4 regions of the Cupriavidus sp. H19C3 genome follow, and region 2 is predicted to be linked to each of the others. Evidence: predicted binding sites of a transcription regulator. Region 2 holds the regulator's gene; each other region holds the start of a gene.

Region 1 (7,601 bases), on a different replicon from region 2:
ACCTGCCGGGCTCGTTCGAGGAAATGCCGCCGAACCTGCTCGACGAGGTCAAGCGCGATCGCCGCTGGTGCCAGGGCAACCTGATGAATTTCCGGCTGTGGATGAAGCAGGGCTTCCATATGGTCCACCGCGCGGTGTTCCTGACCGGCATCATGGCGTACCTGTCGGCGCCATTGTGGTTCCTGTTCCTGCTGCTGTCGACGGCGATGCTGGCCAAGCACGCGCTGGTGCCGCCCGAGTATTTCACGCAGCCGTACCAGTTGTTCCCGACCTGGCCCGAATGGCATCCGGAGAAGGCGCTCGCGCTGTTCTCGGCCACCGCCACGCTGCTGTTCCTGCCCAAGATCCTGAGCGTGCTGCTGCTGTTGAAGGACGCGCGCAACTATGGCGGTCCGGTCCGGCTGGTGCTGAGCATGCTGATCGAGGTGACGCTGTCCGCGCTGCTGGCGCCGACGCGCATGCTGTTCCATACCAAGTTCGTGGTGGCGGCCTACAGCGGCTGGGGCATTTCGTGGAAATCGCCGCCGCGCGAGGACGCGGAAACCACCTGGGGCGAGGCGATTCGCCGCCATGGCGGCCATACGCTGCTGGGCCTGGTGTGGGGCGGCGGCGTGTATTGGCTGAGCCCCGGTTTTATCTGGTGGCTGCTGCCGATCGTCGGTTCGCTGGCGATGTCGATTCCGCTCTCGGTGTTCCTGTCGCGCGTCTCGCTCGGCCGCGCCGCGCGCCGCGCGGGGCTGTTCATGATTCCCGAGGAAACGCAGGTGCCGCGCGAGGTCGAGGAAACCGTGCGGCATGTGGAATCCACGCACGAGGTGCCGGGGTTCGTCGATGCCGTGGTCGACCCTGTCACCAATGCGCTGATGTGCGCCACCGCCACGGCGCGCCGCGTGCAACCGGCGCCCACGCGCATGCAGCATGCTTCGCTGGTCCAGCATGCGCTGACGCATGGACCGGGCGCATTGTCGGCCACGCAGAAACATATCCTGCTCGGCGATCCGTTTGCATTGTCCAAGCTGCACGAACTCGTGTGGGCGTCGCCGCTGGCCGATGCGGCCTGGAAGGAAACGCGCGTGCTGATGCGGCGCGCGGCCAACGTGCTGCCGTTACGCCCGCGCATGGCTTGAGCGCATTGCTGGAGTGGGTCACCTGAGTGTGTGACCCGCGTGTGTGACCCGCGTATGTGACCCGGGTATGTGACCCGGGCATGTGACCCGGGCATGTGACCCGGGTGTGTGACCCAGGTGCGGGGCGGGGCGGCTGTGCCCGCCGGCCCCGTCCGCTTCATACACGCGTATGCGACGAGGCTACCGCGCGGCAACGCCGCCGCGTGTCACCGCAGCGCCGATACGCAGATCGGCGCGTTGATATATACATCGCCCACGCGGCGCTCGCCGCGGCCGTTGCGCGTCATATAGCGGAACATCATGCTGACCCCGAGCTTGGTCAGGATTTCGACGTCGCGATTGGCGCAGATATTGCGCTGGAGCGGGGCGGCGTAGTTGACCTCGAAACTCGCAAGGTCGAGCATCGGTCCGCGGTAATTGATCAATTCCAGCTGAAACAGGACATGCTTGCCGGGCACCGACTGGCAACGGCGCAGCCGTGTCTCGGCATCGATATCGATCGGCAGGACGTCGTTGAGTTGTCGGCAGGCGCGCGCGAGCACGCTGTCGGGGCGATTGGTATTGCGCAGGAATTCCGGCACGCCGGCGGCACCGGTGTTCTGTCCGGTGGCGGCACCCTTGAGCATGCGCGCGAGCGCATCGGCCTCGTCGACCGGCGGTGCGGCGGCGGCCGGCAGGGCAGCTGTGGGCGTTGGCAGGGCCCCGCGCACCGGCGCCGCCTGCACGGGCAAAGGCGGCAGCCAGGTCGCTAGGGCGGCCAGGCTCAGCAAGGCAATCAACGGCGTGTTTGGTGTCGTCATGCAGAGTAACGTTGCCGGGGACGGTTCCCGTGATCCGTCTCCCGCGGTGCGTCGGGCTGCGCGGTCGCGCACGCCATGCGTGCCGACAGGGACGCATTGTACCCTCCACCCCGCATGCGTGAAAGCCGCGCCACACATGGGATTTGGCGGTTTGGGCCGTTTGCGACAAATTTTCCGTCGGCGGGTATCTCGCCTCTTGACGCCAGCACTGTGGCACGACCGCGGCGTTGGAATCGTGCGTTTATGTAACAATTCCTTCCTGCCGTCCGCCGCGGGCTTCCCCGCATTGCGCCCGGCGTGCTTCTCCACCGCAAGGACCTCATGACGGCTTCTCCACGCCCGGCCTCCGCATCTCCCCGCTTTCCGCTCTGGCTCCTGATCTGCGCGTCGCTGACCGCGCTGGCGCCGCTCTCGATCGACATGTATCTGCCGAGTTTCCCGGCGCTGTCGGCCGACCTCGGCGTCGATATCGGGCGCGTGCAGCTCACGCTCGGCGCGTTCCTGATCGGCCTGGCGCTCGGCCAGGCGTTCTATGGGCCGATCAGCGACCGCTTCGGCCGCAAGCCACCGCTCTATCTCGGCCTCGCGATCTATGCGATCGCCGCCGCCGGCTGCGCGCTCGCGGCGAGCGTGGAAGCGCTGATGCTGTGGCGCTTTCTCGCGGCGCTGGGCGGTTGCGCCGGCCTGGTGGTGTCGCGCGCGGTGATCCGCGACCGGCTCGAGGCCCACGAATCGGCGCGCGCGTTCTCGTCGCTGATGCTGGTGATGGGCCTGGCGCCGATCCTCGCGCCGATCATTGGCGGCGCCGTGCTGGCGGCATTTGGCTGGCGCGCGATTTTCTGGGTGCATGTCGGCGCGGTACTGCTGATCCTGCTGCTGGTCCATACGCGCATGGAGGAATCGCTCGATCCACGCCGCGTGCAGCCACTGCATCCGCTGTCGGTGGCGCGCAGCTACCTGCAACTGCTGCGCGCACGCGAGTTTCTCGGCTATACGCTGGCGGCGGGCTGCGTGCAGGCGGGCATGTTCGCCTATATCGCGGGCTCGCCGTTCGTGCTGATCGAGCTGCATGGCATCGATCCGTCCCACTACGGCTTTGTGTTCGGCGCCAACGCGTTTGGCCTGATCTTCATGGCGCAGGTCAACGCGCGGCTGGTGCGCGGACGCTCGCTCGACAGCGTGCTGCGCATCGCGCTGTTCGCGCCATGCCTTGCGGGCCTGGGACTTGCCGTGGCGGCGCTGGCCGGCTGGGCCACGCTGCCGGTGCTGCTGGTCGGTTTCTTCGTGTTTCTCGCAGGGATGGGCTGCATCCTGCCCAATGCGTCGGCGCTGGCGCTGACACATCAGGGCCATCGCGCCGGTACCGCGTCGGCGCTGATGGGCACGCTGCAGTTCGGACTGGGCACGCTCGCCGGCGCCGCGGTCAGCCTGTGGCACGATGGCACAGCCTTGCCGCTGGCCGTGGTGATGGCGATATGCGGCGGCGCGGCGGCGCTATGGCGCCTGTATGGACGCGGGCAGATGCGGGCCGGCACCGCCCCCGCGTGACGCGCGACGCCATCGGGGCCTGCGCGCCCTGGTCGGTGCCCTGGTTTGCGTCGTGATCCGCAGCCCGAGCGGCGGCGGGTGGCGCCCGGTCAGGCGGCCTGGTTGGCCGGGGCCGCCGGTGCCATCGGCATCGCCGGTGGCGGCTGCATGACGATCATCTGCGCCGGCATCGGCGCGGCAAAACCGGCCTGGCCGAAGCTTTCGCGAATCACGCGGTTGGTGTCGAAGTAGACCTGCCAGTAATGATCGTTATGGCAATACGGGCGCACCGCCAGCACGGGCCCGACCAGTGTGAATTCCAGAATCTCCACGTCGACCGCCGGCTCGGCCAGCACGTTCGGAATCGCGCCGATGCGCTCCCTGAGCAACGTCACCGCCGCGGCCACATCGGTCGAGCCCGCCAGCTGTGCCTTCAGATCGACGCGACGGAAGGCATTGGCCGAATAGTTCTGGATGGTGTCGGTAAAGATCTTGTTGTTGCCGATTACCGTCATCACGTTGTCGGGCGTATCGAGCGTGGTGGCAAACAGGCCCACCTCGGTGACGGTGCCGGTCACGCCGCCGATGGTGACGAAGTCGCCCACCTTGAACGGCCGCAGTACCACGAGAAACGCACCGGCCGCGAAATTCGACATCAGCCCCGACCATGCCATGCCGATGGCCACGCCCGCAGCCGCGATCAGCGCGGCAAAGGTGGTGGTCTGGATGCCGAAGTACCCCAGGATGCCGATAACCAGCACCACGTTGAGCGTGACCGTGACGATCGAACCCACATAGCGCAGCAGCGTGGGGTCGACCCGCTGCTTGCCGAGCGAGTTCTGCACCAGCCGTACCACGAAGTGGATCAGCCAGCGGCCGACGATCCAGAAGGCGAGCGCGGCCAGCACCTTGACGCCGAACACGGTGGCATAGCCGACGATCAGTTCACGAAAACTCTGCAGCGATTGGGCATCCATGGCGTTCTCCAGTTGATGGGGGGCTGGGTACGATGGCCGGGTTGGAACACTGACAGGAAGACGCGCCCGCCGCTCGGGCGGACACCTGCGTGGGCAGACGCATGTGCACTAAGGAGCAAGGCATTATTGGCCCCGCCAGCGCCGAAGTTCAAGAAAATAATTGTGAAGCGCGCATGAAAACGGCCGGAACATGTCCGGCCGTTGCTGGCAAGCGCGCAGAGGTGTCCTACCAGTTGGTTTCGCGTTCCGGCGTGGCGGAAATCCGATGCAGCGTCAGGTCGGCACCATTGAATTCCGCTTCCGGATCGAGCCGGATGCCTACTACCTTCCTGAGCGTGCCGTAAACCACCGTGCCGCCGACCAGCGCGATCACGATGCCGAGCAACGTGCCGATCAGTTGCGCCACCAGCGATACGCCGCCCAGGCCGCCCAGCGCATGCGCGCCAAAAATGCCGGCGGCAATGCCGCCCCACGCACCGCACAGCCCATGCAGCGGCCACACGCCGAGCACATCGTCGATATGCCATTTGTTCTGCGCGAGCGTAAACAGGTAAACAAACAGCACACCCGCCACCGCGCCGGTGATCAGCGCGCCCAGCGGATGCATCAGGTCCGAGCCCGCGCACACCGCCACCAGGCCCGCCAGCGGACCGTTATAGGAAAAGCCCGGGTCGTTGCGGCCGGCCCACCAGGCCGACAGCGTGCCGCCGGCCATCGCCATCAGCGAGTTGATGGCCACCAGGCCGCTGATCTTGTCGACGCTCTGTGCGCTCATGACATTGAAGCCGAACCAGCCCACCGCCAGCACCCACGCGCCGAGCGCGAGAAACGGGATATTCGAGGGCGGGTGCGCGCTAATGCGGCCATCCTTCTGGTAGCGGCCGCGGCGCGCGCCCAGCAGCAGCACCGCCGGCAACGCAATCCAGCCACCCACCGCATGCACCACCACCGAGCCGGCGAAGTCATGGAAGGGCGCGCCCGCGACCGAGGCGATCCAGTCCTGGATGCCGAAGCGATGGTTCCAGGCGATGCCCTCGAAAAACGGGTAGACAAAGCCGACCAGGACAAAGGTCGCGATCAGTTGAGGATTGAAACGGGAGCGTTCCGCAATGCCGCCAGAGATAATTGCGGGAATTGCGGCGGCAAAGGTCGCGAGGAAGAAGAATTTGACCAGTTCATAGCCGTTTTTTTGCGCTAATACCTCGGCGCCCGACATAAATTGCACGCCATATGCGACCGTATATCCGATAAAAAAGTAAGAAATGGTTGAGACCGCAAAATCCACGAGGATTTTTACGAGCGCATTGACCTGGTTTTTCTTGCGGACAGTTCCGAGTTCGAGGAACGCGAATCCGGCATGCATGGCCAGCACCATGATTGCCCCAAGCAGGATGAACAGGGCATCCGTGCCAGTCTTCCAGTTTTCCATTGTGACCTCATGCTCAAAATGGGAGCGCGAGTACGCAAGAAGCATTCCATGATGAGCGAAAACGGGGCGTAATGCGCGCTGTCGCGGTGCGGAGTGCACCGCCGTGGCGTGTGCGCGTAACTGGACCGCTCCGCATCCGTCGGCGGGACAGGGCGATCAGCGGCCGGTGCACCAGAATGCGCGCCTCGAAATGGGGCATGACGCGCCAGGTTGTGCCGCATAACGGTGCATTGCACCATGATCGGGCGCCAGGCATGGGGTCGCCGTACTGTGCGGCCGGCCCCCGCACGGCGGCGTCCGCTGCCCTTGATGGCGTGCCGTCGATCTCTCGAATAGAGGGGTAAAACCCCCGCTAAGTCTTGTCAGGGAAGGATTTGCGGCGTTTTCCGTTGCATTGGTGCCACTGGGGATTGCTCTTGGCGCGAAGGGCAGATTAGACTGCGCCGATCGGTGATTTGCCGCGTGGCAGATACATCGGTGACGACGACCAACAAGGGAAATCAGCCATGAATAAAGGTGAACTGGTATCGGCCATCGCCGCGGATGCAGAACTCAGCAATGCCGCCGCAGAGCGTGCGTTGAACGCAGCGCTGGACAGTATCAAGAAGGCAGTGGCCAAGGGTGATTCGGTAACGCTCGTGGGCTTTGGCAGCTTCAGCTCGGGCAAGCGCGCCGCCCGTACCGGCCGCAATCCCCGCACCGGCGAGACCATCAAGATCCCCGCCGCCAAGACGGTCAAGTTTTCCGCCGGCCAGGGCTTCAAGGACGCCGTGAACAAGAAGAAGTAAGTCGATCGCGTTCGACAAGTCGCAAAGCGGCCTTCAGGGCCGCTTTTCTTTTGCTGCGGCGGGTGCGGGCATCCCGGCCCGCCACAGTCGGGAAAGCTCGAGAAAGCGCCCGCGCCATTTATCATCGCGGCCTGCCGGGTTACACTGCCGCGCGCAAGGCTTGATTCTGGAATACCGCGATGAACGAACTGTCCCACCAGCTTTCCATGACCGTGCTGATGACGCCGGACATGGCCAATTTCTCCGGCAACGTGCACGGGGGCACCATCCTCAAGTACCTGGACATGGTGGCGTACGCCTGCGCCAGCCGCTACGCGGGCCGCTATGTGGTCACGCTGTCGGTGGACCAGGTCATGTTCCGGCAGCCGATTCATGTGGGCGAACTGGTGACGTTCCTGGCATCGGTCAACTACACCGGCCGCAGTTCGATGGAAATCGGCATCAAGGTGATTACCGAGAATATCCGCAGCAAGCTCGTGCGCCATACCAACAGCTGCTACTTCACCATGGTGGCCGTCGACGACAACGGCCAGCCGGCCGAAGTGCCGCCGTTGCAGCCGCGCGACGAGGAAGAGCGCCAGCGCTTTGCCGCCGCGCAGCAGCGCCGGGCGCTGCGCCAGGAAATGGAAAAGCGTCACGACGATATCAAGCGGTCGATGACCTGAACCAACGGAACAAGCTGAACAGGAGCGGGCATGCGGCACAAAGGCGTGTGGCGGGCCGGGCTGGCCATGGTGACCATGGTGGCCATGGCGGGCCCGGCGGCACGGGCGGAAGAAATCGGCAGCGTCAGTACCAATTTCCGCATGACCGGGTCGGACAAGGTCGTGATCGAAGCCTATGACGATCCGCAGGTCGATGGCGTGACCTGCTATGTCTCTCGCGCCCGCACGGGCGGCATCAAGGGAACGCTCGGCATGGCCGAGGATCCGCCCGAGGCGTCGATCGCCTGC
Region 2 (7,601 bases):
TTGGCCTTGAGCGGTACCGGTAGCAACTCGCACAGGCGATTGGCCACCCAGGTCGGGTCATCCCACAGATAAGGTTCCGCGAGCGGCAGGTTGTCGGGCGATTCGGCGTGGATCGCCGTGACGATCCGGCGCAGCGCCTGCAGGCACTCGCCGAGCAGCTCCAGCTTGCAGTCGATGATGTCGTCGGGCAGCAGTTCCGCGCGGGCCACCAGCAGGCCGTCGTCGCGCGTCTCGTGCGACAGGACGCGAAAGCGCTGGCGGCCGTGCGTCTCGATCAGCAGCACGCCCAGCTGTTCCATATTGCAGTCGACAATCTCGGCCAGGCAGCCGACCGACTCGGGCACGGTAGGCTCGTCGGGGCGCGATACTTCCTCGCCGCTGCGAATCAGGCAAACGCCGAACGGGCTGCCATCGCGCAGGCAGTTGCGCACCATGTCCACGTAGCGCTTTTCAAAGACGCGCAGCGGCAGGCGGCCACCGGGAAACAGCACCGTATGGAGGGGAAACAGCGGCAGCACATCCAGTGTGGCGCGTGCCGGTTCGATATCGGTGGGTGTCGTGGACATGGAGCGGGTACCGGAGAACAGGGTACGCGCAACCAGGTGGCGGTGCGGTACCGGCGTACTAGTACTGCTGATTACCAGCAACTCACGACCGCGATCATGTCCCTGCAGGTCAGCTCGCCGGCCCAAGCTCGCGGTGTCTGACCAGCACATTACCATGTGCCCGGAAATAGTTGGCAAGTCTTTCGGCGATGAATACCGAGCGATGCTGTCCGCCCGTGCAGCCGATAGCCACCGTCAGATAGCTGCGGTTATCGGCGATGAAACTCGGCAGCCACTTTTCCACATAGGCACGGATATCCTCGGCCATGGCGAGCACGACCGGCTGGCTCTGCAGGAAATCGACCACGGGCGCGTCGCGGCCCGTGAGCGGGCGCAGCGCGAGGTCGTAGTACGGGTTGGGCAGCGAGCGGACATCGAAGACGAGGTCGGCATCGCTCGGCACGCCATGCTTGAAGCCGAACGACTCGAACAGCAGCGTCAGTTGCTGGCCGCGATGGTCGCGAATGAGTTCCTTGATCCAGCTGCGCAGCGTATTGGTCCGCACGTTGCTGGTGTCGATGCGATGCGCCGATTCCGCCAGCGGACTCAGCAGCTCGCGCTCCATCTCGATCGCCTCGATCAGCGAACGGTCGTCATACGCGGGCTCCGCGCCGGGCTGCGCCTCCAGCAGTGGCGTCGCCTCGGTGCGCACCGACAGCGGATGGCGGCGGCGCGTCTCGGAATAGCGCTGGACCAGCGCGTCGGTATTGGCGGTGAGGAACAGCACCTGGACCTGATGATCGGCGGCCAGGCTGCGCACGGTGTCGGGGAGCCGCGCCAGCGACTCGCGGCTGCGGATATCAGTGGCCACGCCGAGGTGCGTATAGCCCTGGGCGGAGAGATAGGCGGCCAGGTCGGGAATGAACTGCGCGGGGAGGTTGTCGACGCAGTAGTAACCCGCGTCTTCGAGCACGTTCAGGGCGACGGACTTGCCGGAGCCGGAAATTCCGGTGATGAGAATGATACGCATGGCACCCGACAGCATAGCACCGGGTGATGGCGGCGTCATGACACGTTGCGGGCGGCGCCCGCCCCGACCTCGGGCGGGCGTGCCCGCGCGCCGCCACGATGACAGCAGGCGGGCGGGCTCGGGTTGCCGCCAGCCCCGGCCTCAGGCCGGCTTGGACAGGCAGTCGCTCATGAACTTCTTGTAGTCGTCGCCTTTCTTGCCCTTGCCCTGCTTGCTGCAGGCCGCCATCTTTTCCTGCTGCGTCTTCGGCTCGGCGGCCGCGGCAGGCTTGCCGGAGAGGCACTCGCTCATGAACTTCTTGCGCTCGTCGCCCTTCTTGCCGGCAGCCTGCGTGTTGCAGGCCTTCATCTTGTCCTGCTGGCTGTTGGCGGGCTTGTCGCTCGCCTTCTCGGCACCGGGGGCCGAGGCGCCCTGGGCAAATGCGCCTGTGGCGATCAACGGGGTAACCAGCACGCACATCGCGATCAGTTTTTTCATGCTTCTCTCTCCTGGCTGTGGAACCACACGAAACACGGGCCTTGGCGCCCATTACCGCCGAGAACGGCACGCGGCGGCAATGCGTTGACGCGGACGGGGACTGCCCTTGTAAGCAATTGAAAACGGTCGCGGGGCGTCGGCGGGGTTCAGAGCAGGCGCCCCTGGCCGCGCGAGACTACGTCCGCCTGCATGGCGGCGCGCTGGCGATCCATGAAATCGCGCAACGTATCGATGCCGCGCAGGCGCAGGATGGTGTTGCGCACGGCGGCTTCCACCAGCACGGCGAGGTTGCGGCCGGCCGCCACCTGGATCTTGACCATGTGGATGGGCAGGCCGAGCACGTCGAGGTATTGCGAATCGAGCGGCAGCCGCTCGAATTCGCCATCGTTGCGGCGCACCAGCTGTACCACGAGCTTGAGTTTCATCTTCCGGCGCACCGCTGTTTCACCGAAGATGGTCTTGATATCGAGCAGGCCGAGGCCCCGCACTTCCAGCAGGTTTTGCAGCAGCGGCGGGCAGCGGCCCTCGATAAAGTCAGGACCCAGCCGTACGAAGTCCACCGCATCGTCGGCCACCAGGCCATGGCCGCGTGAAATCAGTTCGAGGCCGAGCTCGCTCTTGCCCAGGCCGGACTCGCCCATGATCAGCACGCCCATGCCGAGGATGTCGAGAAACACACCGTGCATGGTCACGCGCGGCGCCGAGATGCGCGACAGATACAGGCGCAGGTGGTCGATGACCGCCGCCGACGACACCGGCGTGGTGAACAACGGCGTGGACGAGCGCGTGCAGCGCAACTCGAGGTCGGGCGGAGGCTCCATGCCATCGGCCACCACCAGGAACGGCGGCTCCAACAGGATCAGTTCGCCCATCTGGCGTTTGCGCGGCTCGTCGTCGAGGCGCTGGTAATACATGATCTCGGGCTTGCCGAGCACCTGGATCCGGTTCGGGTGGATCAGGTTCAAATGGCCCACGAGGTCCGCCGCGGAAGTGGCTTCGCGCGCGAATTCGACGTCGAACGCGCGGTCGGCGCCTTCCAGGCCGGCGACCCACGAGAGTTTGATGTCGGCTGCGTTATCGTCGAAGATCGACTGCGAGGTGACGCCGGTGAGTTCCATGCGCTTGCGATGTGGGGGACTGGTCAGACTTGCCGGTGGCCGGGGCCTTGCCGGCGGCTTGCGGGTGCTTGGGTTACGGGTGCCACTCCGTCAGCAGATGATGCACGGCCTCGGGTGTCGGCAACGTGGCGAGGCCCTCGCGCATTTCGCGGTCCGACAGCAGTTGCGCGATTTCCGACAGGATTTCCAGATGCTGCTGCGTCGCCTGCTCGGGCACCAGCAGAAAAATCAGCAGCGAGACGGGCTTGCCGTCGGGCGATTCAAACGGGATCGGCTCGGCCAGTCGCATAAAGCCCGCCAGCGGCTGCTTGAGACCCTTGATGCGGCCATGCGGAATGGCCACGCCGGCGCCGAGACCGGTGGAACCGAGCGACTCGCGCGCAAACAGGTTGTCGGTGACGGTTGCCCGCGCCACCCCATGATTGTTCTCGAACAGCAGCCCGGCTTGCTCGAACACGCGCTTCTTGCTGGTGACGCTGACGTCGAGGGATATGTTGCCGGGTGGCAGCAATTTGGCCAAACGATTCATGGGCGATGCGCGGATAGATGCAAAGAATGCCAGGACGGTGGGGCGGGGCCGGAACGCTGGGCCGCTGCCCGCAGGCGTGTGACAGATCGGTTGTACTGGTTCTACGAAATCCAGGGGACACCCGCATTGGAGCGTCCGGCCATTATAGAGCAGCGCCGCCTGGCGCTTGTGCACCGCAATGAGACGCGGCGCGGCGCGCCCCGATCCTGATGGCCCCATCATGAGCCGTCAGCGGTGCGCATGTCTCCTACGCGTGATGTATGGCGCAGCATACACCGTGACGACCGTGTTGCGAAAGTCCGTGGTCGCCCTGCCACGCCCGGCCCGGCTTGCCCGCTTCCGCAGCGCGCGGCCATCAAAAAAGCCGCGCTTCCGGCGCGGCTTTATCCACTTCTTTTCAACCCCGGGCGACCGGTTGCCGGTCGCCTTCAATGGCTTTATTGCTGCTGCATCTGCGATGCCGCCATCTGGTACTTGAGGGCTTCGCGGTCGTGACCTTGCACGCGGTCCTTGTAACGGATCACCTGGCGGTCGAGCTTGTCGACCAGACAGTCGATCGCCGCGTAGAGGTCTTCATGATGCGCTTCGACAAAGATGTCCTTGCCCTTCAGATGCAGATTGATTTCCGCATACTGCCGGCGTTCCTTTTCCTTATGGTTGTCCACCGATAGCAGCACGCTTACGCCAATGACCTGATCGAAATGCCTGACGATACGCTCCAGTTTCGTTTCCACGTACTCACGCAGAGGCGGCGTGATGTCCAGGTGGTGTCCACTGATCTTGAAGTTCATAGCGCTTCTCCTTCTGAAAGAGCTGCACCAAGGCAGGTGACGCAGCTCGGCTACAAAGACTTGCGGAGATTCACTGCTGGGATCTTGAGGGCTTCCCGGTATTTGGCGACGGTACGACGCGCGACAACGAAGCCCTGCTCGCCCAACAGTTCGGCGATGCGGCTGTCGGAAAGGGGATTCTTGGGGTCTTCGGCTCCTATCAGTTGCTTGATCAGCGCGCGGATTGCCGTGGATGAGGCGGCGCCACCGGTTTCGGTGGACACATGGCTTCCAAAGAAGTACTTCAGTTCGAAGGTCCCCATTGGCGTGGCCATATATTTGTTGGTGGTCACACGGGAAATGGTGGACTCATGTAAACCGAGTGTATCGGCTATCTCCCTCAAAACCAAGGGGCGCATCGCGATTTCCCCGTGGGTGAAGAAGTTCTTCTGCCGCTCCACGATGGCCTGCGCCACGCGCAGGATCGTGTCGAAGCGCTGCTGGATGTTCTTGATGAGCCACCGCGCTTCCTGCAGCTTTTGCTGCAGGCCGGCGGTGCCCGATTCGCCCTTGGCGCCGCGCAGGATCTGCGCGTACATATCGTTGATGCGTAACCGGGGCATCACATCGGGATTGAGCTGCGCGATCCAGCCGGTACCGCTCTTACGCACGAAGACGTCCGGCACCACGAAGTCGGCTTCGGGCCGGCTGTAGGCGTGGCCGGGGTAGGGTGCCAGCGAGCGGATCAGTTCGTGCGCCGCCTTCAGGGCTGCCTCGTCGACCTGCAGCGCCTTCTTCAGGCGCGTGTAGTCGCGTACGGCCAGCAGCTCCAGATGGTGGTTGACGATGGTCAGCGCCAGCTCGCGTTGCGGATGCTGGAGCCGGCGCAATTGCAGCGTGAGGCATTCGGCGGCATTGCGCGCGCCCACGCCGGGCGGGTCGAAGCTCTGCAGCAGCGTGAGCATCGCCTGGACTTCCTCGATTTCGAATTCGAGCTCTTCCGGCAGTTCCGTGCAGATTTCCTCGAGCGAGGCGCTCAGGTAGCCGTCGTCGTCGAGCGATTCGATCAGAAAGACCGCCAGGCCCTTGTCGCGCACCGAGATCTTGAGCGGCGTCAGCTGCTCCATCAGGTACTCACGCAGCGTCGGCTCGGCGTCGCGCAGCTGCATCGGCGTCTTTTCGTCTTCGTCGCCCTGCGGACGGCGCGCAAAGTCGTCGAGACTCCAGTCGTTGCCGTAATCCTCGCCGCCGCTATCGCCAAAACCCTCGTCGTCGCCGGACGCGGCGCCTTCGGCGCGATCCTCGCCGCTGCCTTGCGGCTCGGCGGGCGTCGGGGCCGGCGCGCTCTGCACATTGACGGAGCCATCGGCGGCCACGCGCAGCGGGCTCTCGATCCAGTCGTTTTCGCGTTCGAGCAGCGGATTTTCGGTCAGGGCCTGTTCGACTTCCTGTTGCAGTTCCAGCGTGGAAAGCTGCAGCAGCCGGATCGACTGCTGCAGTTGGGGAGTCAAGGCAAGGTGCTGAGAGAGACGAAGCTGAAGCGACGGTTTCATGCGACCTATTCTATGCGCATCTCTCCGTCGATGGAACGGAAATTGCTATCGCCTATCGCTTCAGTTTGGTGATCGTGTTCGGCCGCGGCAGCCGGGTCGCCCGCATTGCCGCGGCAGCGACGTCACATGCGGAAATTCTCGCCCAGGTAGACGCGCCGCACGGACTCGTTGGCGATGATGTCCTCGGGCTGCCCGGCCGCCAGCACGGTGCCCTCGCTGATGATGTAGGCGTGATCGCAGATGCCGAGCGTCTCGCGCACGTTATGGTCGGTAATCAGCACGCCGATGTTGCGGGCCTTGAGGAAGCTGACGATGCGCTGGATTTCACCGACCGCGATCGGGTCCACGCCGGCAAATGGCTCGTCGAGCAGGATGAAGCGCGGCGACGACGCCAGCGCCCGGGCGATTTCCACCCGGCGCCGCTCGCCGCCGGACAGCGACAGGGCCGGATTGTTGCGCAGGTGGGCGATCTGCAGGTCGTCCAGCAGCGTCTCCAGGCGCTTGTTCATCTCGTCCTTCTTGAGCGGCTTGCCGTTCTCGGTCTGCAGCTCCAGCACCGCGCGGATATTTTCCTCGACGTTCAGCTTGCGGAACACCGAGGCTTCCTGCGGCAGGTAGGACAGGCCCATGCGCGCGCGCTCGTGGATCGGCAGGCCGCTGATATGGTCCCCGTCGAGCACGATATCGCCTTCGTCGAGCGCCACCAGGCCGACGATCATGTAGAACGACGTGGTCTTGCCGGCGCCGTTGGGGCCCAGCAGGCCCACCACCTCGCCGCTCTTGACGTCGAGCGACACGTCCTTGACCACGGTGCGCGACCCGTAGCGCTTCTTCAGGTGGCGCACGACCAGCGTGCTGCCGTTGGTGGCGGTGGCGGAGGAAGTCGGCGTGGCGAGCGTGGCGGTATCGTTCATGACTGCGAGGGAGCGGCGCGGACGCCGGTGTTCAGGGCTTGCCCGGCGCGGGCGCCGGCTTCAGGTCGAGAGGGGCGGCCGGTGCGCTGGCCTGGTCCGCGCGCGGCGACAGCACGGCGCGCACACGGCCCGACGGGCTGCCGGCCGAGGTGTTCTCGCCACCGCCGGCGGCCGTGTAGAACTCGTTGCGGCTGTCGTAGGTAATCAGCGCGCCACGGATTTCGTCGATGATCTTGGCGCCGGCCACGCGCGCCGCGCGCGCATGGCCGATCAGGCGCGACAGCTCCTGCTTGCCGTCGTATTCGATGCGGTCGCCCCAGCCGTCGATATATTCGTCCACGCCGTCGCGCTTCTGGCGGATATAGGCCTGCTTGCCGGCCTTGGCGGTGGCGATCGCGTACTGGTAGCCCTCGGGATCGGTGCGCAGCTCGGCCGCGTCCGACTTCAGCACCATGGTTCCCTTGGTCAGCACCACGTTGCCGGTGAGCGTGTAGATCTGCTTGACGTCATCGTAGCTGGCGTTGTCCGCCTCCAGTACCAGCGGCTTGTCCCGGTCCGCGCGCTCGGCCAGGGCGGGTCGCGCCAGCAGCAGGCCAAGCACGGCGACGGAGGCCAGCAGCGCATACGCGGCGGGGTGGCGACGGGACAAAGTCGTCGGGGATGAA
Region 3 (7,601 bases), 520 kb from region 2:
GCCGGCCGCGGAATGCTGGCCCACACCGACCGCGAGCCCCCTTCGTTCGTCACGCTCACTGCGTTCGCTACGTACGATGCTTGCGTCAGGCCCGCCGCCAGCCAGCGCGTTGCGCTGCGCGGGTGCCGTGCGTGGTTCGGTGTGGGACAGGTCGCTCATCAGCCCAGCGCGCGCTTGCTGGCCGTCTTGTAGTGCGTGCTGTACAGCGTGGCACCGACAAACGTCAGGCCACCCACGAGGTTGCCAAGCACCGTGGGGATTTCGTTCCAGATCAGGTAGTCCATGATCGTGAAGTTGCCGCCCAGCATCAGGCCCGACGGGAACAGGAACATGTTCACGATCGAGTGTTCAAAGCCCATGTAGAAGAACACCAGGATCGGCATCCACATGCCGATGACCTTGCCCGAAACGGACGTCGACATCATGGCCGCGACCACGCCGGTGGAAACCATCCAGTTGCACATCACGGCGCGAATGAACAGCGTCAGCATGCCGGCGGCACCGTGCGCGGCGTAGCCGACCGTGCGGCCTTCGCCGATATGGCCGATCTTCTGGCCGATGGCATTGGGCGCCTCGGAGAAGCCGAAGGTGAAGATGATCGCCATGAAGATCGCTACCGTGATGGCGCCGGCAAAGTTGCCGCAGAACACCAGGCCCCAGTTGCGCATCACGCCGCCCCAGGTCGCGCCCGGACGGCGGTCGAGCACGGCCAGCGGCGCCAGCGTGAAGACGCCGGTCAACAGGTCGAAGCCGAGCAGGTACAGCATGCAGAAGCCCACGGGAAACAGCAGCGCGCCGACCAGCGCATTACCCGTATTGACCGTGATGGTCACCGCAAACGCGGCCGCCAGCGCGAGGATGGCACCTGCCATATAGGCCCGGATCAGCGTATCGCGGGTGGACATGAGCAGCTTGGACTCTCCGGCATCGACCATTTTGGTCACGAATTCGGTGGGGGCAAGGTAGGCCATGGGTATTCCTCTTCTGTTTGCTCGGTTGGCTCGAAAGAAAACAAAAGGCGTCCGCCCGCGTCGGCACGAGGCCGACGTGGAACAGGACGCCGTTATCCTTGATGTCTGCTTGGGTATGGACTTGCCGCGGGGCAGCGCTCCGTCGTTGCCCCGTATCAGGCCGTCGTCAGCCCGATGCGCGAGGTGGACGCACGTTCCGTGCCCGCGCCCGGGTGATGCATTGCACAAGATTCATGGCGCTGCTGGTGCACGATGCGCCCGTGTTTGGTGCAGATTGGCTGCCGCGCGCGCAAAGCGGTGCGGGTCCAACGGGCCGATGCGGCTCAATCGTGCGGCGGCAGCCGCAGGCCCGATAGCGAGAGCGTGGCCTCGGCGATGTCGACTAGGCGGCGATTGTTGTCCATGGACGCCTTCTGCAACGTGCGGAACGCGGCCTCCTCGGTGATACCCATGCGTGCCATCAACGCGCGCTTGGCGCGTTCGATGATCTTGCGTTCGGCCAGACCGCGCCGTGCCGCATCGAGTTCGGCTTCCGTCTGGGCCAGACGGGCCGCCTGTCGCCGTAGCAGGTCTTCCAGCGATACCGCGCCGGAGGCCAGGTGCGCGGTTGCATCCGACCCATCCGATGCCTGCGGCATCCCGCGCAAGGTGGGCGCGGCACCCAGCGGCGCATCGGCGTCGAAGAAGCGCTCCACGGCGTGCGTGTGCGGCGGCGGGTTGTCGAGCAACTGGCGCAGCAGGCCCGCCGCGTCGTTGAGGTCGGCCTGGCATTTGCGCACCTGCTCGTCGCAAGCCTTGCGCAGCCCTTGCACCAGTTGTTTTTCGAACGCCCACATATCGGCGATGCGCGCGCTGCAGACCTGATACCAGGTCTCGCTGGTCTCGGTGTCGAGCGCGCCCTCCGCGGGTGTGGTGAGCAACGTGCGCCGCAGCTGTTCGAGGGTCGCGACGGTCGTGCTGCCTTGCCATTGTCGCCACGCCGGCAGCAATGCAGGGTCGGCAAAGCGCTCCAGCATCTGGAAGCTGTTCTGCTGGGCGTCGATCAGATGATGGATACGCTGCTGCAGCGCTTCCGTGGACTTGCCCGACGCAAACGCCTGCGCGCCCACCGCGCGCTCCTGTCCCGCGGCTTCCTTGCCTTGCACGAGGTACACAAAGGCGACCAGCGGGCGTGCGATGCCCGGATAAATCGCCACGTCCGCGAGGTGGAAGATCAGCTCCAGCAGCGCGGCGATGAGGCGGCTGAATGCGGCGACGACTTCATGCGCGGTGGCGGTGCCTTCACCGATGCGTTGGCGCAAGGCCGGCAGCGTGGCGAGGTCGAGCTGCACCCAGGCCATCAGCGAGACCATCGACGCGTTGCATTGGGATTCGGGCTCGGCCTGGTGTGCAATGCTTTCGCCGAGTTGCGCTTCGAGCCGGACGGCGTCGCGCATGGCCGCCAGCCGTTCCTCGCAGAGGCGCTGGCAACCGGACGAGAGAAAGAGGCTGCTGGCGCCGCGCTCGCGTTGCAGCGCGTGGATGGTCTGACCGATCAGGCTGGCCAGCTCGACGCGCGCGCCCATACGACCGACGGCCTCCATCTCGAGCTGTTTCGATCTGAGTACGAGTTGGGAGGCGGTGAGAGGCATTGCGCGGCGCTAAGGCATCGGATGCCCGGACATTGGCAATAAATGTGCCAGTGCCCGGGAACGAGTCCAGGGAGGCGGCTCGGTGGAGGCGGCTCAGTGAAGGCAGTTCAGGGACGCAGGAGGTCGAAGCCTGCCAGCGTCACGATGCCGCTCAGTGCGACGAAGGCCGAGGAATCGCCTCCGATCAGCAGAATGGCGGCGGCGACCCACGTGGTCAGGGTAAAGGCGATGGTGCGTTTCATGATGCGGCGGCGGCAGGCAGGCCCGGCGCATCGATGGAATGGGGGCTGGCCGGGCGAAAAGCCTTGTCAGTATAAACCCGTATGCGCAGCATTGCCGCGGTGCAGCATGCAGCGCTTGACCTGGCACTTGACCTAGCGCTTTGCGTCGCTTCGCACCGGAAACAGCACCTGTGCCACCTTGACCGCCGCAGCCTCCAGCAGCGGACGCCGCTCCAGCATTTCGGCCAGCGGCAGGCGCGCGGAAGGCGCATGCACGGCGAGTCCGGCCAGGACCCGCCCGGAGCTGTCGCGGACTGGCACGGCCATCGCGTTCAGGCCCAGCGAGTCTTCTTCCTGGTTGATCGCAAAGCCCTGGTTGCGGATCTCGGCCAGCGCGGCGTCCAGGCCAGACACGGTGACGAGCGTGTTGCGCGTGTATGCGGTCAGGTCGAGCTGTGGCAACAACTGGCGACGTTGCGCCTCCGACAGGTGAGCCAGCAGCAGCTTGCCGATGGCGGTGCAGTGCGACGGTACGCGGCTGCCGGGGCGCAACTGCACGCGCAGGGGCCAGTGGCATTCGACGCGATCGACGTAGAGCACCTGCTCGCCATCGAGCACGCCGATATTGCAGGTCTCGCCAATCTCGTCGACCAGCTCGGTCAGGATCTGGCGCGTGGCCAGCGACTGACGCGGTGCCGCCAGCGCGGCCGCGCCGATCTGGCGCAGGCGCGCGCCAAACACGTAGCGGTCGGCGCCGGTTTCGCGCGTGACCAGATCGAGCTCTTCCATCTGGCGCACCACGCGGTGCACGGTCTGCTTGGGCATGGCCGTCAGTTCGGCCAGATCGCTCAGGCTCAACGGTCGCACCTGGTCGGCGAGCACTTCGAGAATGCCCACCGCCTTTTCCAGCGCGGAGCCTGTGGTGCGCGCGCGTTCGTTGTCTTCGGTATCCATCGTCAGGGGAAAATCTATCGCCATAGCGGTACCAGCGTGAGCAGCGCCGATGCCATCAAGACCAGCAACACATAGCGCCGGAAACCGGCGGCACCGGCCAGCGCAAACAGCCGCTCGCCGGCAAGGTGGCCGAGGATCATGCCGACCGCGGCAATCGCGTAGTCGCCCAGGCTCATTACGTTGAAAGCGCCGTGCAGCCCCAGCGTCGTGACCGAGACCACGCCAAGAATCAGGAAGACCGACGTGGCGGTCAGGCGGATGACGCGCGGCTCCAGATTCGGCATGGCCATCAGGCCCGCCATCAGCGGCGGCCCGGAGACGCCCGCCATGCCCTGGGCCACGCCCGCGCAGACGCCCACCAGCGTGAGCCGCGCCGGCGTCATGGTGCGGATCAGGCGCCGGCCCACCATGATGATCGCGATCGACAGCAGCAGGATGCCGGCCAGCGCCAGGCGCATGGCCGTATCCGGCAGCCACTGCAACAGCGCCAGGCCGGGCAGCATGCCGACCAGGCCGCCCGCGCAGATGCGCCCGAGCAGACGCCAGTCGAGCAGGCGATAGCCGCCCGCGACGATCGGAATCGTGCTCAGGGTCTGGAACAGCACGGCAATCGCCACCGCCTGCGCCGGCGTCCATACCAGCGACAGCAGCGGCACCGCGACCAGCGAGAAGCCGAGGCCGGACACGGCGCGTACGAGCGTGCCCGAGAACACGATGGCGGTGGTCGCCGCGAGCGGCAGCAGGGCCGTGCTAGACATCGGCGGACCCGGCGACGAGGGCCTCGACCCGCGCGGCCATCTGCAGCAGGCCGGCATCCTCGCCAAGGCGGCCGATCAGCTGGAGCCCGACGGGCAGGCCCTCGGAGATGCCCACCGGCACGGTGACGGCTGGCAGGCCGGACAGCGTCCACAGGCGTTGCGGCGCGCGTGAACCCGTGCCTTCGCTCCGCAGCGGCGCGAGGCCGAGGGTGGCCGGGGCCAGTGCCACCTCGCCGGGCTGCAGCATCGCATCGAGCCTGGCCGTGAATTCGGCCTGTTGCGCCACGGCGGCGTCGAAGCGCGCGGCGCTCACCGCTTCGCCCCGCGCCACCATCTCCAGCAGGCGGTCCGACACCTTGCCTGGTGCGCCACGCAAGGTGGCGCCATGGCGCTGCGCGAGTTCGTAGGTGAGCAGCGTGTCGGTCAGCTCGGTTTCCGCGGCGGCGATATCGGCGTCGATCGCCAGCGGTTCCAGTGCGTAGCCGGCCCGGCGCAGTTGCTGGTAACACGCGTCAAGGGCGGTCGAGACCGCGGGTATCACCTCCTCGGTGAACCACGGCCGCAATACGCGCAGGCGCGGCGTGCCGGCGATGATGGCGACGCCGGCATCGTCTGCCAGCACGCGATCCGCGGCGATCACGTGTGCCACACTGGCCGCCAGCACCCCGGCGTGATCGAGCTGTTGCGACAGGCACAGCACGCCGTCCGTCGCATAGCGGCCGTAGCTCGGCTTGAAGCCCACCACGCCGCAGTACGCAGCAGGGCGAATGATGGACCCGATGGTCTGCGTGCCCAGCGCGAGCGGCACCAGCCCGGCGCCGACCGCCGCGGCCGAGCCGCTCGACGATGCGCCCGGCGAGCGCAGCGCATCGCGCGGATGCACCGTGGCCGCCATCGCGGCGAGCGCGTATTCGGTGGAGGCCGTGGTGCCCAGCGGTACCGCGCCGGCGTCGAGCAGGCGGCGTACCAGCGCGGCATCGGTGGTGGGACGCCGGCCGCTGTGCACGCGCGAGCCCCACGGGCACAGCCAGCCCGCGGCATCGAAGACTTCCTTGATGGCGACGGGCCAGCCATGCAGCGGTCCGCGTGCCGAGGCGGGCAAGGCATCGAGTTCGGTGGCGCGCGCCATCGCGCGCTGCGAATCGAGTTCGACGAACGCATGCAGCGTGCGCTCACGCTGGCGCGTGCGGACCAGCGCGGAGGCGATGCGGGCCTGGACGCCGTCGGCAGCATGGGCGGGCAGCAGGGCAGGCGGCGACGAGGCGGCGGCCGGCGAGGCGTCGGTAAGTGGCTCGGTAAGTGGCTCGGCTGACGGCTCGGCTGGTGACGCGATGAGCGGGTCGGGCCTTGCCTGCGCCAACGGTTCCGGTAGCGACGGTGAGGACGAGGGCGTAATGTGGGAATCCATATCGTTATCAGTCCGACACCATCGCGGGCGCGGTTCCGTACGTCTTGCGCAGCTCGTCGTCGAGCGCGGTCAGTATGGTGCTCTCCAGTTCGCGGAAACCCGGTGTGGCGAGGGTCCGCGGGTACGGCAAATCGACGCGCTGGTCCAGCTTGATACGCCCCGGCCGGCTGGTCATGACCACCACGCGCGTAGCCAGGAACAGTGCCTCCTGCACGGAGTGGGTAACGAGCAGCACGGTCTTGCGATGCTCGCGCCAGATCCTGAGCAGCTCCTGCTGCAGGAAGCCGCGCGTCAGCGCATCGAGCGCGCCGAACGGCTCGTCCATCAGGATCGTGCTCGGCTCGGTAGCAAACACCCGCGCCAGCGCCACGCGCTGCTTCATGCCGCCCGACAGCGCATCGGGCCGCGCATCGCCAAAATCCTTGAGGCCGACCAGCTCCAGGTAGCGGTTGGCCACGGCCTCCCGCTCCTTGCGCGGCATGCCCTTCTGGCGCAGGCCAAAGGCGATATTGTCGCGGATGTTGAGCCATGGGAACAGCGCGTATTGCTGGAACACCATGCCACGCCGCATGTCGGGCCGCACCACCTTGTCGCCGTCGACGAGCACGGAGCCCGCGCTCGGCGCCTCGAAGCCCGCCACGATATTGAGCAGCGTACTCTTGCCGCAGCCGGACGGCCCGATCAGCGCCACGAATTCGCCGGCGGCGATATCGAGCGAGACCGGGCGCAATGCTTCCACGGGTTCGCCCGTGCGCGTGTGATACAGCTTGGAAACGTGTTGGATGACCACGCCCTCGCGGGTCGTGGCGGACACAGCGCGATCCATTGTCTTACTCCTTGTGGCCCAGCCGCTGGCCGAGCATGCGGAAGCCCGCGTCGATCAGGATGCCGAGCAGCGCGATGATCACCATGCCGGCCAGCACCTGGTCGGAACGCAGAATCTCCATGCCGTTGGCAATGAGGTAGCCGAGGCCCTTGTTGGCGGCCACCAGTTCCGCGGCGATGATCGCGGCCCAGCCGATGCCGAACGAGATGCGCAGGCCCACCAGGATGGTCGGCATGGCGGCTGGCAGGATGACCTGCCAGAACAGGCGTGCATCCGAATTGCAGCCGAGCACGCGGCCGGCCCGCACCAGCACCGGGTCCACCGCCTTGACCCCGGACACCGTGTTGAGCAGGATCGGGAAGAACGTGGCGATAAAGATGATGAACACCTTGCCGGCCTCGCCGATGCCGAACCACAGGATCGCCATCGGGATCCACGCCAGCGGCGAGATCGGCCGGAACAGTTCCACCAGCGGTTCGACCACGCGCGCCAGCCGCGGGCGGGTGCCCTGCAGCAGGCCGAGCGGAATGGCCACGCACGCGGCCAGCACCCAGGCGGCCAGCACACGGCCCAGGCTCGCGCCGATATCGCGGAAGATGGTGCCCGATGCGAACAGCTCGTACAGCGTGCGTGCAGTCAGTTCCGGCGATGGCAACACCGCCGGGCTGGGATGGGTCAGGACCACCACGATTTCCCATACCAGCACCACCGCGATCATCGCGGCGAGGTAAGGGAACGCGCGGCTTGCCACGGCCCGGGAAAGCGAAGCCATCAGCCTCTCCTATGCGTTGCGGTGAAGATCAGGGCTTCTCGGCCGCCAGCGCCTGACGCG
Region 4 (7,601 bases), 2.1 Mb from region 2:
GGCGCACGGACTGGCTGATGGCGAGATTGCCGGCGGTCATCAGCACCATCACGCGGTCGCCGGGCTCCTCGAAGACGGTCATCTTGCGCGCGGTGGAGATGGCGTCCACCCCGGCATTGGTGCGGGAATCGGAAAGAAATACCAGGCCGGCATCCAGCCGCATGGCTACGCAGTACGTCATGGCTCTTGTTGTCGGGGGCTCTTCCGCGCCGGGTCGCGCGGAATAAACCTGCATTCTAGCCTCCCGCGCACGCCCTGCCCGCCCGCCCACGGCGTTTGAGACGTGCACATCACCACGCGGCGTCAGTCCAGCGGCGCGATCGCGATATCCACCGCCATGGTCTCGCCGTTGCCGCCCTCCAGCACGCCCCGGATTGGTGCGGCCGACGCATAGTCCCGCCCCACCGCGAGGCGCACGTGACGCGCATCGGTGACGCAGCGGTGCGTCACGTCGATGCTGCACCAGAGCGCGCTGGCCGGGTCCAGGCAGATATCGGCCCAGGCATGACTGGCCAGCGCCGTGGCGGCCGGATCGTAGAAGTAGCCACTGACGTAGCGGGCCGGAATACCGAGCGCGCGGCAGGCGGCGACCATCACTTGCGCCTGGTCCTGGCAGACCCCGCTGCCCAGGTGGAACGCCTCGGCGGCCGAGGTTCCGACATCGGTGGTGTTGGCCTTGTAGCGCACGCGCTCGGCAATGCCGTCGGCCAGCGCCAGCAGTGCCGGCAGCTCGTGTCCGGCCGCAAGGAACGGGGCGGCGAACGCGCGCATCTCGGCCGGTGCGGTGGTGGTCGGCGTGCCGGCCATGAAGTAGAGCGGCGACACGCGTGCCTCGCCGGCCTCGGGCAAGTCCTGGAAGGCAGGATCCCCGCCCGGCGCATGCACCTCGACTTCTCCGGTGGCCGCAATCTCGATGCGGCTGGCGGGGCCGGCCATGGTGAAGTTGTGGACGATATTGCCAAAGCCGTCGCGCGCTTCGGACAGGTTGCCCGGCACCGAGATATGCCACGCGCGCACCGCCTGCAACGGGCCCGAGCGTGGCGCCAGCCGCAACTCGTGCACGCTGCGGCGTACCGGTTCCGCGTAGTGATAGACGGTCTTGTGATGAATCTTGTATTTCACGGTGTGTCACGCAGCGAGCGGCACCAGGAAGTCCCGGCTGATGCCGTTGCCAAGATCGCCGATGCGCTCGAGAAAGCTCGTCAGGTAGGCATGCAGACCGCAGGCGAAGATGTCGTCGATGCGCGCGTATTTGAGGTCGGCGTGGAGTTTACCAGCCTGCCGCTCGGTCTCCGCGGACTGCTGGTTGGCCACCAGCGCCAGGATCGCCACCACTTCGTCCATGCTGGACACCAGCGAGCGGGGCATGTCGGGCCGCAGGATCAGCAGCTCGGCCACCCGTTGCGGCGTGATCACCGCGCGATAGATCGGACGTGTCAGGAATTTCGTGTGCTGAGGTCGGTTAAAAGATCTCAGCTGATGGCGGCGGTGAATCGCTCGCCGAACAGAATGGCGAACTGATTGACTGCTTGCCGCCAGGTGATAGGCGGCATCTTCCAATCCTTTTCGATGTTGCGCAAGGCCAGAAACAGCAGTTTGCTGGCGGCTTCGTCGCTCGGGAAGTGGCCGCGGTTCTTGACGATCTTGCGCAACTGCATGTGCATGCTCTCGATGGCGTTCGTCGTATATACGATTCGACGCACCTCGGGCGGATAGGCGAAGAAGGGGATCACCTGTTCCCATTGGCGCTGCCACATGGCCGCGACGGTAGGGAATTTGCGCCCCCACTCGCTCTGCGCAAAGGCGTCGAGCGCCGCTGCCGCCGCCTCGGCCGTGGCGGCCTGATAGATCGGCTTGATCGCGGCAGCCAGCGACTTGCGGTCCTTCCAGCTCGCCAGATTCAGCGAATTGCGGATCAGATGCACGATGCAGGTCTGGATTTGGGCGGCCGGATAGACCGCCTCGATCGCTTCGGGGAAGCCGCGCAAACCATCGACCACCGCGATCAGGATGTCGTGCAAGCCGCGGTTCTTCAACTCGTTGAAGACCTTCAGCCAGAACTTGGCGCCTTCCGTTTGCTCGATCCACAAACCCAGCACTTCCTTGCGGCCGTCGGCGCGGATGCCCAACGCCAGATAGACCGCCTTGTTCTTGACCGTGCCTTCGTCGCGGATCTTCAGCCGCAGCGCGTCAAAGTACACGATCGGATACATGGCCTCGAGCGGGCGTTGCTGCCATTGCTCGACGTCGGCCAGCACCTCGTCGGTGACCGTGGAAATCAGATCGGGCGACACCTGCAGCCCGTACAGTTCCAGCAGATGGCCCTGAATCTCGCGCACGCTCATGCCGCGCGCATACATGCTGATGACGTGGTCGTCGAAGCCCGGCAGCCGGCGTTGATACTTGCCGACCAACTGCGGCTCGAACGTCGCCTGCCGATCGCGTGGAATATCCAGCGTCAGTTCGCCGTTGGGCGTGAGGACCGTCTTGCGGCTTGTGCCGTTGCGGTGGTTGCCCGCCTTGCCTTGCTCGGCCTCGGTTTCCAGATGGTGGCTCAACTCGGCCGCGAGCATGCGCTCGGCCAGTTGCTTCTTGAGCTGGCCGGCCAAGCCCGATTCGCCCAGGATCGACTCGGCATCCTTGCTCTGCACCTGGGCAAGCAGTTGATCGATCAGCTCATCGGGGAACAGCTTCGGCGCCTTCGGGTTCTTGCTCTTCTTGGTCACGGTTGCATCGGTCATAGGACGTTATTTCCGTTATCGTCTCATGGCCTCGGCACACTAAAAATCTGACAGGCCCGATAGATCTTGCGGTAGACCTCGAAGCCAGACACCGAGCGCAACACCGCGGCCCAGTGATAGAAATCGTTCTGCTCGGCGGCAGGTTCGCCTCCCGTATCGCCCCGTGCCTCGCGCTCGGCGCCCATCTCGCTGCCCGACGCCTGGAACTTCACGTCGAGGATCCGCGCGGTATTGTCGGCGCGCTCCAGGAAGGTGCCAAGCCGCATGAAGTGGAACGCGTCGTCCTTGAGCATGGTGCCGAACTGCACGCCGCGCGCCAGGTGCGAGCGAAACTTGACCCACTCGAAGAAGCGCGACGGGTCCTCGTGCAGCTCGCCATCGGCGATCATGCGCTGCACGTCCAGCCAGGTGGTGTTGAGGGTCTCCCACACTTCCGTCGTCAGCGAGCCGCGCACCGCGCGCGCGTTCTCGCGCGCCGCGCGCAGGCAGCTCATGATCGACGACGGGTTGGTCATGTCGCGCACCATGAAGTCGATCACGTCGTCGCGCGTCAGCAGCCCGTATTTGTGGTCGAAGGCGTTGGTCAGCTCGGAAATATCGAGCATGGCCCACCAGCCCTGCTCCGCCACTTCCGCCGACTGCGGCAGCAGCGAGGTCTGGTAGTTGACGTCGAGCATGCGCGCGGTGTTTTCCGCGCGCTCGGTGTAGCGGGCCATCCAGAACAGGTGGTCGGCGGTACGGCTCAGCATGATGTTCTCCCTAGCGTTCCAGTACCCACGTGTCCTTGGTGCCGCCCCCTTGCGAGGAATTCACCACCAGCGAGCCCTCGCGCAAGGCCACCCGCGTCAGGCCGCCGGGCACCATGCGCACTTCCTTGCCCGACAGCACGAATGGCCGCAGGTCGATATGGCGTGGCGCGATGCCGGACTCCACATAGGTCGGGCACGTCGACAGCGCGAGCGTGGGCTGCGCGATGTACTGGGCGGGCCGTGCGCGCACCACCTCGCGGAACTGGTCGATCTCGGCGCGCGTGGCGGCCGGCCCCACCAGCATGCCGTAGCCGCCCGCGCCATGGGTTTCCTTGACCACGAGCTCGTGCATATGGTCGAGCACGTACTGCAGGTCGTCCGGACGCCGGCACATGTACGTGGGCACGTTCGAGAGGATCGCTTCCTCGCCGAGGTAGAAGCGGATCATGTCGGGCACGTACGGATAGATCGACTTGTCGTCGGCCACGCCGGTGCCGATGGCATTGCAGATGGTCACGTTGCCGGCGCGATAGACCGACAGCAGGCCCGCGGCGCCCAGCGCGGAGTCGGGCCGGAACGCGAGCGGATCGAGAAAATCGTCGTCCACGCGGCGGTAGATCACGTCGATACGCTGCGGCCCCTGCGTGGTGCGCATGTAGAGGTGATCGTCCTCGACGAACAGGTCGCTGCCCTCGACCAGCTCCACGCCCATCTGCTGGGCCAGGAACGCATGTTCGAAGTACGCCGAGTTGTACATGCCGGGCGTGAGCACCACCACGGTGGGATCGGTGATGCTCTGCGGCGAGACCCCGCGCAGCATGTCCAGCAGCAGGTCGGGATAATGCGCGACCGGCGCCACGCGGTTGCGCGCGAACAGCTCGGGGAACAACCGCATCATCATCTTGCGGTTCTCCAGCATGTACGACACGCCAGACGGCACGCGCAGGTTGTCCTCCAGCACGTAGAACTCGCCCTCGCCCGCGCGCACCACGTCGATGCCCGCCACATGTGCGTAGATGTCGCGCGGCACGTCGACGCCGAGCATCTCGGGCCGGTACTGGGCGTTGTTGTAGATCTGGTCGGCCGGAATCACGCCGGCGCGGATGATGTCCTGACCGTGATAGATATCGTGGATAAAGCGGTTGAGCGCGGCCACGCGCTGACGCAGGCCGCGCTCCAGCGTGGCCCACTCGCTGGCCGGAAAGATGCGCGGGATCACGTCGAACGGAATGGTCCGCTCGGTGCCGCTGTTGGACTCGTCCTTGTCGCCATAGACCGCGAAGGTGATGCCCACCCGGCGGAAGATCAGGTCCGCCTCGGCCCGCTTGTTGTCCATCGAGGCGGCCGACTGCCGCCCGATCCAGTCGGCGAAACTGCGGTAATGCGCGCGCACCGCGCCCGCCGGCAACATTTCTCCCGCCAGGATACGCGCCACACCACCGTCATCCCCTGGCTCCAGCATCTCGTCGAAAAACCGCGCCGCCATGATGGCCGCTCCTCTTCTGTATGGGCCTGCCGCGAAGGCGGACCTGTTCTTGTTCGATGCCGTGTTGGATACTGGCCTTTTCAGCATATCCGGATCGGGCAATCGCGCAAGACTGGAAGCTACCGATCGATCCGGAGACGCCTCCGGGATTTAGCAAGATGCTTGCCAACCTGGCGCGGCGCCGGGAAGCGCCGCCGGCGGGAACGACCGGGTTATCTGGAGACGGCGGGGGGCGCCGGGGGACGACCGGCAAGGTTGGCCGATCGCAGTCGAGCCCCAGCCGAGCACGGCCGAGCACGGCCGGCCTCCGCCGACGTCCGTCGAGGCTAGCGGGCCTCAGGCGGCGCCACCGGCGTGCGGGGCGTCGCGGGCCGCGGGCGGGCAGCGCGCCGCGTCCGGGGGGCACTGGGCGAGGATGTCCTGCACCAGCGTCTCCGGCGTACGCCGGATATCGAGCACGAGCGCGTTGCGCGGCTCCTCAAGGGTCTCGAACTGGCTCTGCAGCAGGGCCGGATTGAAGAAGTGGTCCGTGCGCGCGGACAGGCGGCCGCCGATGGTGGCGGCATCGCCCTTCATGAACACGAAGGTCACGCCGCCGTCGGGCGGGGTCAGGCGATCGCGATAGACCTGCCGCAGCGCGGAGCACGTAAAGACGTGCGGGCGGCCTTCGGCGCGGGCGGCGTCGATGGCAGCGCGCATCGCGGCCAGCCACGGCCAGCGGTCGTCGTCGGTGAGCGGGATGCCCGCGTGCATCTTTTCCTTGTTGGCCGCGCTGTGGAACTCGTCGGCGTCGTGAAAACCGCAATGCAGGCGGCTCGCCAGCAACTGGCCGACCGTGGTCTTGCCGCTGCCGGAAACGCCCATCAGGATGTAGATCATGTCTGCTCCGTATCGTGGTCCCCCGCACGCAACGGTACGGAGGGCGGCGGGTCGCGGACGAGGGGATGGTCGACGATCGAGCGTCGATCGTCGGATCGTGCCGCGCCAGCCTTGTCGCCAGGCCTGGCGTCTTATTGTGCGACGGCCGTAGCCGTTTGGACAGCATCCGCCTCGGAGAGGTCCAGGGCGCTGCCGCCCGCCTCCGCGCCGCGCGCGTGACGGCGGAACAGGCCAAACAGGCCACGCCCGAGGCTGAAGCCCGCAAATTCGTCGGCCGGCGCCGCCGCGCACGGGCGCGCGGCAAACTCGGCCTGGGCGGCAGCATCGCCGACCCATGCGAGCGTGCCCGCCACCGCATCCACGCGGATCACGTCGCCATCGCGCACGCGCGCGAGCGGGCCGCCCGCCAGCGCTTCCGGACCGACATGGATCACCGCCGGCACCTTGCCGGACGCGCCCGACATGCGGCCATCGGTCACCAGCGCCACACGGTGGCCGGCATCCTGCAGCGCACCGAGGGCGGGCGTAAGGCGGTGCAACTCGGGCATGCCGTTGGCATTGGGGCCCTGGAAGCGCACCACCGCCACCACATCGCGCTCGAGTTCACCCGCCTCGAAGGCGGCCTGCAGGGCCTCCTGCGAATCGAACACGCGGGCCGGCGCCTCCACCACACGATGTTCCTCGGCCACCGCCGACACCTTGATCACGCCGCGCCCGAGATTGCCCGCCATCAGGCGCAGGCCGCCTTCCGTGGAAAACGGCGCGCTGGCCGGCGCCAGCACGGTGGCGTCGCCGCTGGTGGCGGGGCCGTCGCGCCAGCGCAGTGCGCCATCGGTCAGCACCGGCTCCTGCGTATAGCGTGCCAGGCCGTGCCCGGCCACGGTGTCGACGTCCTCGTGCAGCAGACCCGCGTCGAGCAGCTGCGCGATGACGTAGGCCACACCGCCGGCGGCATGGAAGTGGTTCACATCGGCCGAGCCGTTGGGGTAGACGCGCGCCAGCAGCGGCGTGGCGCGCGAGAGCCGGTCGAAGTCGTTCCAGTCGATGACGATGCCGGCCGCGCGCGCCATGGCCACGAGGTGGATCGTATGGTTGGTGGAGCCTCCGGTGGCCAGCAGCCCGACCATCGCGTTGACGACGGCGCGTTCGTCGACGATGCGCGAGATCGGGGTATAGGCGTCGCCCCGGGCCGTCAGCGCGAGCGCGCGCTGCGCCGCCGCGGTGGTCAGCGCGTCGCGCAGCCCGCTGTCCGGATGGATGAAGGCCGCCCCCGGCATATGCAGGCCCATGATCTCCATCAGGAACTGATTGCTGTTGGCGGTGCCGTAGAACGTGCAGGTGCCCGCGCCGTGATAGGCCGCGCTCTCGGCCTCGAGCAGCGCTTCGCGGCCGACCTGGCCGGTCGCGTAAAGCTGGCGCACGCGCGCCTTTTCCTTGTTCGACAGGCCGCTCGCCATCGGCCCCGCGGGCACGAACACCACCGGCAGATGACCGAACTGCAGTGCCCCCATGATCAGGCCGGGCACGATCTTGTCGCATACGCCGAGCATGACCGCGGCATCGAAGGTATTGTGCGACAGCGCAATGGCGGTGCCCATCGCTATCGCATCGCGCGAGAAGAGCGACAGCTCCATGCCGGCATTGCCTTGCGTAATGCCGTCGCACATCGCCGGCACGCCGCCCGCCACCTGCGCCACCGCGCCCACCGCGCGCGCGGCCTCGCGGATCACCGCCGGATAGCGTTCG

The links. The regulator sigma-54, encoded in region 2, starts transcription at its own class of promoters, with help from an activator protein. The targets are predictions, from matches to a motif close to TGGCANGNAANCTGCTTT.
Region 1: a site for sigma-54 is predicted at 5,892-5,909, ahead of DFLDMN_RS25775 (ammonium transporter). Genes of this name have one in related genera too.
Region 3: a site for sigma-54 is predicted at 1,158-1,175, ahead of DFLDMN_RS13140 (formate/nitrite transporter family protein). Genes of this name have one in related genera too.
Region 4: a site for sigma-54 is predicted at 5,127-5,144, ahead of DFLDMN_RS00705 (circularly permuted type 2 ATP-grasp protein). Genes of this name have one in related genera too.

The regions. Positions count from the first base shown of each region.
Region 1 is NZ_CP184986.1:1,385,785-1,393,385, reverse strand. Features, by position in the region: gene mdoH (glucans biosynthesis glucosyltransferase MdoH) at 1-1,127, shown strand, start outside; gene DFLDMN_RS25790 (hypothetical protein) at 1,334-1,927, opposite strand; gene DFLDMN_RS25785 (Bcr/CflA family multidrug efflux MFS transporter) at 2,249-3,475, shown strand; gene DFLDMN_RS25780 (mechanosensitive ion channel family protein) at 3,565-4,431, opposite strand; gene DFLDMN_RS25775 (ammonium transporter) at 4,658-5,860, opposite strand; gene DFLDMN_RS25770 (HU family DNA-binding protein) at 6,367-6,648, shown strand; gene DFLDMN_RS25765 (acyl-CoA thioesterase) at 6,828-7,313, shown strand; gene DFLDMN_RS25760 (CreA family protein) at 7,344-7,601, shown strand, end outside.
Region 2 is NZ_CP184985.1:2,335,478-2,343,078, reverse strand. Features, by position in the region: gene DFLDMN_RS10845 (LON peptidase substrate-binding domain-containing protein) at 1-566, opposite strand, end outside; gene rapZ (RapZ family nucleotide-binding protein) at 676-1,575, opposite strand; gene DFLDMN_RS10835 (PsiF family protein) at 1,717-2,052, opposite strand; gene hprK (HPr kinase/phosphorylase) at 2,199-3,170, opposite strand; gene DFLDMN_RS10825 (PTS sugar transporter subunit IIA) at 3,244-3,699, opposite strand; gene hpf (HPF/RaiA family ribosome-associated protein) at 4,137-4,490, opposite strand; gene DFLDMN_RS10815 (RNA polymerase factor sigma-54) at 4,541-6,022, opposite strand; gene lptB (LPS export ABC transporter ATP-binding protein) at 6,145-6,936, opposite strand; gene lptA (lipopolysaccharide transport periplasmic protein LptA) at 6,968-7,601, opposite strand, start outside.
Region 3 is NZ_CP184985.1:2,856,003-2,863,603, forward strand. Features, by position in the region: gene DFLDMN_RS13135 (protein kinase domain-containing protein) at 1-159, opposite strand, end outside; gene DFLDMN_RS13140 (formate/nitrite transporter family protein) at 159-971, opposite strand; gene DFLDMN_RS13145 (nitrate- and nitrite sensing domain-containing protein) at 1,295-2,602, opposite strand; gene DFLDMN_RS13150 (hypothetical protein) at 2,710-2,844, opposite strand; gene DFLDMN_RS13155 (IclR family transcriptional regulator) at 2,977-3,777, opposite strand; gene DFLDMN_RS13160 (sulfite exporter TauE/SafE family protein) at 3,792-4,535, opposite strand; gene DFLDMN_RS13165 (amidase) at 4,528-5,943, opposite strand; gene DFLDMN_RS13170 (ABC transporter ATP-binding protein) at 5,951-6,769, opposite strand; gene DFLDMN_RS13175 (ABC transporter permease) at 6,774-7,541, opposite strand; gene DFLDMN_RS13180 (ABC transporter substrate-binding protein) at 7,570-7,601, opposite strand, start outside.
Region 4 is NZ_CP184985.1:156,718-164,318, reverse strand. Features, by position in the region: gene DFLDMN_RS00730 (peptidase) at 1-181, opposite strand, end outside; gene DFLDMN_RS00725 (transglutaminase family protein) at 304-1,122, opposite strand; partial or broken gene DFLDMN_RS00720 (alpha-E domain-containing protein) at 1,129-1,434, opposite strand; gene DFLDMN_RS00715 (IS256 family transposase) at 1,473-2,741, opposite strand; partial or broken gene DFLDMN_RS00710 (alpha-E domain-containing protein) at 2,798-3,490, opposite strand; gene DFLDMN_RS00705 (circularly permuted type 2 ATP-grasp protein) at 3,501-4,976, opposite strand; gene DFLDMN_RS00700 (gluconokinase) at 5,313-5,855, opposite strand; gene edd (phosphogluconate dehydratase) at 5,987-7,601, opposite strand, start outside.